DNA from 3 places in the Rossellomorea sp. GQ25 genome. Region 2 is predicted to be linked to each of the others. Evidence: a T-box and tRNA genes for the amino acid it is inferred to sense, from the RefSeq annotation. Region 2 holds a T-box; the other regions hold tRNA genes.
The links. The T-box of region 2 lies ahead of argS (arginine--tRNA ligase). A T-box ahead of a tRNA ligase gene usually reads a tRNA of that ligase, here a tRNA-Arg.
Positions count from the first base shown of each region.

Region 1: it has a tRNA-Arg gene. The T-box ahead of argS (arginine--tRNA ligase) is inferred to sense a tRNA for this amino acid. The anticodon was not compared.
Region 3: it has a tRNA-Arg gene. The T-box ahead of argS (arginine--tRNA ligase) is inferred to sense a tRNA for this amino acid. The anticodon was not compared.

Region 1 covers NZ_JCAXEQ010000004.1:243,540-246,822, reverse strand. The annotation lists gene AC6CIB_RS14615 (XTP/dITP diphosphatase) at 1-421, shown strand, start outside; gene AC6CIB_RS14610 (metallophosphoesterase) at 434-943, shown strand; tRNA gene AC6CIB_RS14605 (tRNA-Arg) at 1,096-1,172, shown strand; gene AC6CIB_RS14600 (tetratricopeptide repeat protein) at 1,281-2,285, shown strand; gene tig (trigger factor) at 2,445-3,283, shown strand, end outside.
Region 2 covers NZ_JCAXEQ010000010.1:43,709-46,991, forward strand. The annotation lists gene argS (arginine--tRNA ligase) at 1-1,312, opposite strand, end outside; T-box leader at 1,364-1,566, opposite strand; gene AC6CIB_RS21405 (FtsW/RodA/SpoVE family cell cycle protein) at 1,618-2,793, opposite strand; gene AC6CIB_RS21410 (hypothetical protein) at 3,251-3,283, shown strand, end outside.
Region 3 covers NZ_JCAXEQ010000003.1:230,441-233,723, reverse strand. The annotation lists gene AC6CIB_RS11955 (GyrI-like domain-containing protein) at 1-461, opposite strand, end outside; gene AC6CIB_RS11950 (helix-turn-helix transcriptional regulator) at 571-1,533, shown strand; tRNA gene AC6CIB_RS11945 (tRNA-Arg) at 2,116-2,187, opposite strand; gene clpP (ATP-dependent Clp endopeptidase proteolytic subunit ClpP) at 2,418-3,014, shown strand; gene AC6CIB_RS11935 (HPr family phosphocarrier protein) at 3,192-3,283, opposite strand, start outside.

The DNA of each region.
Region 1 (3,283 bases), on a different contig from region 2:
TGCGGAAGAATTAGGTGAACTGGTGATTGCTGATGATTCCGGATTGGCCATCGATGCCTTGGAAGGTCGGCCGGGAGTCTATTCTGCACGCTATGCCGGTGAAGAAAAGAGTGACGAGGAGAATATGAAAAAGGTCTTACGAGAGCTTGAAGCTGTAAAATGCTCCGACCGTACGGCACGTTTTCACTGTATCTTAGCCATTGCTGGACCTGATAGGGATACCAGAACGGTGACAGGAACATGCGAAGGCATGATCCTGCAAGAAAAGAGAGGGACGAATGGGTTTGGTTACGACCCGATTTTCTTCGTTCCGACTCTTCAAAAATCGATGGCTGAATTATCTCCAGATGAGAAAAGTCAAATCAGTCATCGTGGGAATGCATTAAAAAAACTTAAGAACATAATCTCAGACTTTATTTAAAGGGTGAGCGGAATGAAACTATTGGTTGTAAGTGATAGTCACGGATCAAAAGAAGAGCTATTGGAACTATCAGAAAAATATCAATCTACCGTAGATGCCATGATTCACTGCGGAGATTCTGAATTAAGTGCAGACGACCCGGCATTATCCCCCTACCTTGTTGTGAGGGGAAACTGTGATATGGACGCCCGGTTGCCCGACGACCTTGTTGAAGAGGTTGAGGGCAACGTAGTCATGGTGACACACGGTCATCTGTATGGAATTAAAATGTCACTGATGAAGCTACGTTATAAAGCTGAAGAAGTTGGAGCGCATTTTGTTTTCTTTGGCCATTCACACACACTGGGTGCAGAATTGAATAATGGCACTTTGTTCTTGAATCCGGGAAGCATCCTTTTGCCAAGAGGCAGGAGAGAACGCACTTACGCATTAGTAGAAGCGATTGATCAAGAAATAAAGGTAACATTCTTAACTCATGATCATGTAGTTCTGGACGAATTGACTCAATCCTTTCAATTGTAAAATTATTGTGAGAACCTGCCGCGGTGGGTTCTCTTCCCTATTACAGATAGAAAAAACGGTCCCGGAAAAATAAATAAAACTTTTTTTGAAAATCTGTTGACTTATTGATGCTATGTGAATATAATAAATATTGTCCTTGAAAAACAAATCACGTCCCAGTAGCTCAGCAGGATAGAGCAACGGCCTTCTAAGCCGTCGGTCGGGAGTTCGAATCTCTCCTGGGACGCCATATATCCTACATACACAAAGCTTACCTGAAAAGGGTAAGCTTTTTTTGTTATCCAAAAGATATCGTGCTAAACTAAAGGCAACTAAAAAGTATAGGCAGGTACGTTTTATGACTAAGGGAAACCATGAAGGAAAAGGAAAAATTGTCCAGTTTCCAGGATTGAAAGATCGGCTGCTGGAAAAGGGTGTGCAGGCTCTGGAAAAAGGAGAGGTGCATGAATCCTCTCAGTTGCTCACGCAAGCCTATGAATTAGAACCTGATAATCCCGATATTAATACTGCACTCGTGCTATCTCTTTATGAAAGCAAGCAGTATGACAAAGCCAGATACATATGTAAAGAGATGCTCCTTGAAGGGATCGGGGACTACTTCGAAGTCGTTGATATGTATTTGATGATTCTTATCCAGCTTCATCAGCACAGGGAAGTGGTCGACACAATCAATGCCTTGTTTGATGAAAAAGAAGTGCCCTTTGAAAAGGAAGAACATTTCAGGAAGCTTCTCCAATTCAGTGAAAAAGTAGTGAATGGAAAAGCACCAATTCATGAAGAAGAATCATCAGAAGAGGATCAATCTTCTATCTTGGAAGGGAAGAGCCTGGAGGAACAGACGTTGATCGTGGCACAGTTGGTTCATCGTAACATTCAACCATTCATTGGGGAGTTGCAATCAGTTTTAAAGGATTCAGCCGCCCACCCATTTCTGCAAACGATGATCATAAATGTTTTAAGGGAGCATGGAATGGATAAAGAAGTAGATGTAGCGAAATTTGGGGAGGAGCAGAAGGTGTCTCCTTCCGCTTTGGAAGATGTGTTCGAGTCTGATTTCTATAAGATGGTCACAGATTCATTGGATGATCTTCTAGCCCAAACGAATCCTACGCTTTTTCAGCACGCTCAAGAATTACTGAAAAGGCATACCTTTCTACTCTATCCTTTTACACTTGAGGATGAACCGAAAGCAATCGCCTCGGTGTATGCTTACTACACGGCAGGGATGTTTGCCGATGCAATCCTTGAAGAAGAGTTAAAAGACCAGGTTGAAAACACACAATCTCAGTGGATTCTAACAAGACTTACGGAACTAGAGGAAATTTCCTCTCCTAATATTTAAATGCTCTCTGTTGAAAGACAGTGGCTGTATGTTATAATGTAATGGTTGTAATGTAAAAGTTTTTCATATATTTACGATGATAGTGCTAGATTCATACGGGACTATCTACTACTATGCGTAAAAATACAAGATCAATTATAGATTGTTGGAGGGAACAGTATGTCTGCAAAATGGGAAAAGCAAGAAGGAAACCAAGGAGTACTTACAATTGAAGTTGAAGCTGCAAAAGTAAACGAAGGTTTGGACGCAGCATTCAAAAAAGTTGTAAAACAAGTTAACGTACCAGGATTCCGTAAAGGGAAAATGCCTCGCGGAATGTTCGAAAAACGTTTTGGTGTTGAATCACTTTACCAAGATGCATTAGATTTCATCTTACCAGAAGCCTATGCGAAAGCAATCGAAGAAACGGGAATCGATCCAATCGACCGTCCGGAAATCGATGTTGAGCAAATGGAAAAAGGTAAAGAGCTAATCTTCACTGCTAAAGTACAAGTGAAACCTGAAGTGAAACTTGGTGAATACAAAGGTCTTGAAGTAGAAAAAATGGAAACAGAAGTGACAGCTGAAGATGTAGAAGCTGAACTTACTTCACTTCAAGAAAAACAAGCTGAGCTAGCTGTAAAAGAAGAAGGAAAAGCTGAAGAAGGCGATACTGTAACAATGGATTTCGAAGGATTCGTTGATGGTGAAGCATTTGAAGGCGGCCAAGCTGAGAACTATTCTCTTGAATTAGGTTCAGGCCAATTCATCCCAGGTTTCGAAGAGCAATTAATCGGGGTTGCATCTGGAGAAGAGAAAGAAGTAGAAGTTAACTTCCCTGAAGAATACCATGCAGCTGAACTTGCTGGTAAGCCTGCTACATTCAAAGTGAAAGTTCACGAAATCAAAGCGAAAGAACTTCCGGCATTAGATGACGAGTTCGCTAAAGACGCTGACGAAGAAGTTGAAACGCTTGCTGAACTTAAAGAAAAAATCGAAAAACGTCTTCAAGAGTCTAA
Region 2 (3,283 bases):
GCATATGTTCCAGGGAGAATTCAATATCGTTCACACGATCATTTTTTAAATCATGAAAGATAATGGCGCCAACCCCAACATCTTTCGACACCTCTGAAGCATTTATTAAATGAGGATTCTTCTGCTTAATATTTTCTTCTGCCATATGAATCGCTTCTTGAAGAACCTCTTGGAGTAAAATGACTCTGCCCTTTCTGGTGGACATCTTCTTTCCATCTTTCAGATAAAGTCCAAAGGGGATATGTCTCATATCATCCGCCCAGTTAAATCCGAGTTTCTTCAGTACTTCCATCACTTGTTTGAAGTGAATGGTCTGTTCCTGGCCAACAACATACAGGGCTTCATCAAAGTCATGCTGACGATGGCGATACAGTGCTGCAGCCAAATCTCTCGTAGCATAAAGGGTAGCTCCGTCTGACTTCTTGATGAGGCAGGGTGGGAGATTCCCTTCTAAACGAACGACTTTCGCACCTTCAGAGGTTTCGAGAAGGTCACAATCCTGAAGCAATGTCACGACTTCATCCATTTTGTCATTGAAGAAAGCTTCGCCATTATAAGAATCAAATTCTACTCCGAGCAAAGAGTAAATCGTCTTAAAGGCATGAAGTGATTCATCTTTAAACCATCTCCAAATCTCCGTTACCTCTGGATCTCCGTCTTCTAATAGCTTAAAGGCTTTTCTTCCCTCTTCCTCAAGTGAGGGGTTCTTTTCTGCTTCCTCATGAAATTTTTTATATAAAATAAACAATTCAGCGATCGGGTTATCCTTAACTTTTTGTTGATCTCCCCACTTATGGAATGCGACGATCAATTTCCCGAATTGTGTCCCCCAATCACCGATATAATTGATTTTTTCCGTTGTATAGCCGCATTTTTCGGCAATGGTGGCGATAGAATTTCCGATGACTGTGGAACGTAAATGTCCCATGGAAAATGGTTTCGCAATATTAGGGGAGGACATATCCAATACGATGGTCTTTTGATTTCCGAATTCATGACTTCCGTAATCCGTGCCTTTCGCCAAGATTGCTGAAACAATTTCTTTCCCTGCTTTCACTTCATCAAATCGGATATTAACATAGGGACCCACTGCTTCTACTTTGCTGAAAAAGGGAGAGGAGAGGGCCTCAGCAATCTCTCCGGCAATGACGTGTGGTGCTTTCTTCCATGATCTCGCCAGCTGGAAGCACGGAAAGGCAAGGTCCCCCAAATGCGAATGTTTTGGCGTTTCAATCAACTCGTAAAGATCATTCTTGTTCCAATCGGACAGCACCTTTGTGAGCGCATTGGCTACTATTAATTTCAAATCCATCATCTACACCTCCTGATAAAATCAAACACAAAAAAACTCGTCTCTATCTAACATAGAGACGAGTTTAGCTCGCGGTACCACTCTTATTCCCCAAAAGGGCGCTCATTGTATAACGGGAGATCCCGGTTTTTCTCTACTATCTTCAAGAAAAACTTCTCAGAAGTGCGGTTCATCCCAGGCTTCACACCAGGCTTACACCATCCCCGGTTCGCTTTGATCCACGTCAGAATTACTCTCTTCATCATAGAATATTCGTATATAATTACTATTATTTTACACATTCTGAAGATGAATGCAACCTGTAATTAAGAATCTTCTGAGGAAAACATATACGTTTTATGATGGAACCTCATACTGAATACAAGTCCCAGAGCCAACATATTCCCCATAAGAGAGCTTCCCCCATAGCTGATAAAAGGAAGAGGGATCCCGGTGATCGGAAGTAATTGAATCGTCATTCCGATGTTCTGGAACACATGGAATGTAATCATACTGATAATCCCTGCGCATACATAGGCGTTGAATGGTTCTTTCGTGTCTAAGGCCGTTTTCGTCAGGTGGTAAATTAACAAGAAGTACAAGCTGATTACGACGCTTGCTCCAATAAATCCGTATTCCTCCCCGATCACACTGAAAATAAAGTCGGTATGATTTTCCGGGATATATACTTCTCCATCACTGTAGCCTTTCCCGAAGATCTGCCCGGAGCCAATGGCATTAAGGGAGTTAATTAAGTGAAATCCTTCTAATTTTGCGTAATTATAAGGATCTAACCAAGCATAAATACGTCCAAATTGATAAGGCTTTACATTTAAATATTTTTCAAGCAGCTCAGGAGCCCAAATCACAAGTGAAAGGATAATTCCCCCAAGCACTCCGATAGAAGCATATATCGGAACGATCAGCTTCCACGTAATACCTGAAACTAAGATGATTCCGGTCATGATGGCTAAAATAACAAGGGAAGTCCCTAAATCCGGCTGCTGCATAATAAAAGCAAGGGGAAGGAGAGTCGTGACCCCGATTTTCATTAACAACTGAAAATCTGTTTGTAATGTTTTTCTTGGATATAGCTCATGATGATTCGTAATGATTCGGGCAAGAGCAAGAATTAAGAACGTCTTCATAAATTCTGAAGGCTGTATCGAACCAAGCGGTCCTAGCATGAACCAGCTTTTGGCTCCGTTTCTGTAAGGGGCGATGCTTTCCGGTGAGATGAGTAATACAAGTAGCAGGAAAATCCCTGCACCGTATATGTACCAGGCAAGACGCTTATACTGGTCGGAATCAAGGAATAAGGCTCCACCAATAATAATTCCACCTACGACATACCAAAATGCCTGTCTTATCACAAAGTTTGTCCCATATTGACCTGAGGTCTGGGCGCTACTTATTCCCATAGCACTAACGATAAAAAACAACATTAATAAAAAGAGAAGACCCCAATCGATCTTGTCAGCAAATCGCTGGCGAGTTTCCATAATCAATTCACCTGAATTTCTAAAGATTTCACATTCCTAGTCTAATAGAAATGAAGGGAAATTTCTACTCATGACCAGATAAAATACGGAAGTTTTGACGGGATGTGACAGACATTAAACGACATTGTCGAAATGAAATCAATAATAAAGCCTATAGGAATGGGATTCGACAGAGGAAGAGTGATAAGTAATACCATTTTTTACATAATTGTGATCATTATTTGTCTTCAGAATATGAGAAGAAAGTGCCGTACCCTGAGACGTGACCGCGATTCCTTCCATTTTTATAAACCTAAATAGAAATAAAAAAAGCTAACAGTCCTTCAATATGACTATTTTCGACAATTACCTGCGACTTTTGTCATCATTTTGAAATGAAATAGAAAAGAACAAGTACCATACATATTTGCTAAAATAGAAACTATGAGTTGTGCATCGTGTCAACCAGATGGAGGGAATGTTCTTGAAGGCAAATAATCAGGTTAAAGAT
Region 3 (3,283 bases), on a different contig from region 2:
ATTTCACCAAAAACTAAGCCGTTTTGATGCCCCATCTCAACGGTCGCATTTGGCGCACCAACATAAGCAAAATCCTTTGCTTCTGGTAAGACTTGACCAAAGGCAATAGCAGAAACCTTATTATTTAATTCATCGGCCGTCTTCCCTTCCCCTTTAACAACCAAGTATTCCCCTTTAGGAAATTGGATCACTCTGGCTTCTTCTGGTACAGATGCTGATGCCGATGCCATGACGCCGGCATAATGCATCATCTTGTTATTCACCGCTTCGTTCACGGCAAAAATGTAGTCATTTGTGGCTATGTCTTTTAAAACGTCAAGCCTTCCATCTTGGCTGACGTCCTGCCAAAAGTCTAACTTTTCCTTGCTCAAGCCAGCAAAGTCAGTGTAATCGCTCTTAAGCTCAGTTCCTAAACCTATAACGGTAAAGCTGTCTTTTTCTTCTAAGATATAATCTGCCATATTAAAAACCTTCCTTTTTTTAAATTAATCAAGTGATTTGTCATCATCTCTTGATGTGTATATAATAGCGTTTAATAGTATCAAAAATTGATACTATTTGGAGGCCCCGATGAAAAAAGTTGAACGGATTAATGTCATTATGCGATATATCAACAACCGAGCCCACTTTACGATTTCTGAAATTATGCGAGAATTTAACATTTCTCGTTCGACGGCTATTAGAGATATCCGAGAAATTGAGGCCATGGGTATGCCACTTGTATCTGAAGTTGGAAGGGATGGGGGGTATTTCGTCATGCACAACTCTGTCCTGCCCGAGGTCCGTTTTACCGATAATGAAGTCAAAGCTCTTTTTATTGCCTTTATGGCCACAAGAAATCAGCAACTCCCCTATCTAAAGAGCCGTCAGTCTATAGCTGAAAAATTACTCAGCCTTATCTCAGAAAGCCAGCAAGATGACCTTATTCTTTTAAATCAAATCTTGCTTTTTGAAGGGACCAATCCCCATAATCCTGACTTACTTGATCTTTCAGACCTCCCTCATCCAATGTTAGAAACATTCTTCCAAATCCTGCTTTTAGATAGATATTTATTAATTACTATCGAAGAAGAGAAGGTAATGAAGTCTTATCCAATTTATCTCTTGCACCTTTATCATGAAAAAAGCCTTTGGCTGATTGAAGGCTTTGATTTAAAGGAAGATAAGAAGCGGATTTTTCCGGCCGACCATCTCATCGATGTCAAACCCTTCTCGACGAAAAAAAAATGGAGTGAGCAAGCGATTTTAGAAAAACTAAATAAGCGGGAAGAAGCAATCAACCTTGTCCTTGAACTTGGTCCAAAAGCGATTGCCCAGTTCAAAAAATACCACCCTTTAAAAGTTTCAATTTCCTATACGAATCCTTACCAAACCACAGCTGTTTTAAAGACGTTTGTCAATGTTAATAGACCCGGGGAATTGACCGAAATAACAAACTGGTTGCTTTTCCTCGGTGAGGATCTCGAGGTCAGGGAAATGCCAGAAAAAGTCTTAGAATGTTTACAAAAGAGATTAGGCTTATACTGCCCATAACAGCATTTAAAGCAGCGGAAACAAGTAAAAAAAGGGTTCTATAGGTGTTCGGACACAGGGGTAACTGGAAACTAGCCAAGCATAAACTGATTTGGATTTTAACCCTTGTTATAACAGTAAAATGAGCATACCAATTATAAGACGTAATCCTCTTTTATGGTAAAGGTTGTTTTCCTCTTGAGGAAGAAGAATTCTGTATTCTAGTTACATTGTTTTTGGATGCCTATAAGCTCTGTCACGAAAAATCTCTTAAAGATGGTGAGGGGGAACTGCGAAGACTCCTGCGGAAGTACGGCCGTGCCGAGACCCCGTTCGGCTAAGCTGAGGAGGCTCGGCCGAACGCTAGCTGCAAGCGGAGCGGTTCCCCTCACCATCCAGCACACGCTTGTTGACATAGCTCCTAGCAGATCTTATGTTACAAATCAACAAACTTTGCGCAAAGTGCCTTTTAGAAAAATAGCCATTAATATAAATAAAACGGTAGGAAAATAATTGAAGGTGCCATTGAAGAGCACCCAAACAAAAAAGTTCCTATGCTCGTATATAACTCATACAAACATAGGAACTCATTGAATTAACGTACGCCCTCGGAGGGAATCGAACCCCCATTTTAAGAACCGGAATCTTACGTGCTATCCGTTGCACCACGAGGGCATGAGATGAATAACTGTCACAAATATATATTATAAGCTAGAAAGTGCTTGTTTGCAATACGTTTTATTGTTTAAAAAAGGAATGAGTGGGTATGATGTAGAAAGGATTTATATAAAGGTTAATAAAGGAATCGTTTAGTTTGACCTTTATTGACCATGGGTGTATGATAACAGTACAAAGTGAATAAGTAACTCTTAATAAAATAAAAGGATTTCTAAGGAGGAACGAGGATGAATTTAATTCCTACAGTAATTGAACAAACAAACCGCGGTGAACGTGCGTATGACATTTATTCACGTTTATTGAAAGACCGTGTCATCATGCTTGGAAGCGGCATTGATGACAATGTGGCCAACTCCATTGTAGCACAACTTCTTTTCCTTGAATCTGAAAACCCGGAGAAGGATATTTCGATTTACATAAACTCTCCTGGCGGAAGCATCACGGCAGGTATGGCAATTTACGATACAATCCAATACATCAAGCCTGATGTACAAACCATCTGTATCGGTATGGCTGCTTCCATGGGTGCGTTCCTTCTTGCAGCAGGTGCAAAAGGTAAGCGACTTGCCCTTCCAAACGCTGAAGTCATGATTCACCAACCACTTGGTGGAGCTCAAGGTCAAGCTACGGAAATCGAAATCGCAGCGAAGCGAATTCTATTCCTTCGTGAAAAACTGAATCAAATCCTGGCTGATCGCACTGGTCAACCACTTGATGTGATTTCAAAAGATACAGATCGTGATAACTTCATGACAGCTGAAAGAGCCCTTGAATATGGATTGATCGATCGCATCATCACACGTAACGATATGAATAATAAGTAATCATGAAACCCTCTTGCACGATTTTGCAAGGGGGTTTTTATTTTGACCGGTGGAGGGATAACGTCTAAAGATCGGTAAAAATATCGCTGATGGGTTGATCCTTTCTCGACAAAAAAGAACTAAAAAAAGCTGATGACCACTCCCAAGTCATCAGCTTTTACGGGTATGAAGTTGATCTTATGCTTCTTTTTGAACGAATCCTTCGAGGGCAACGAGTGCTTCTTCTTCGTCGCTTCCGTCCGCTACTAACGTAATGGAAGTACCCGTAG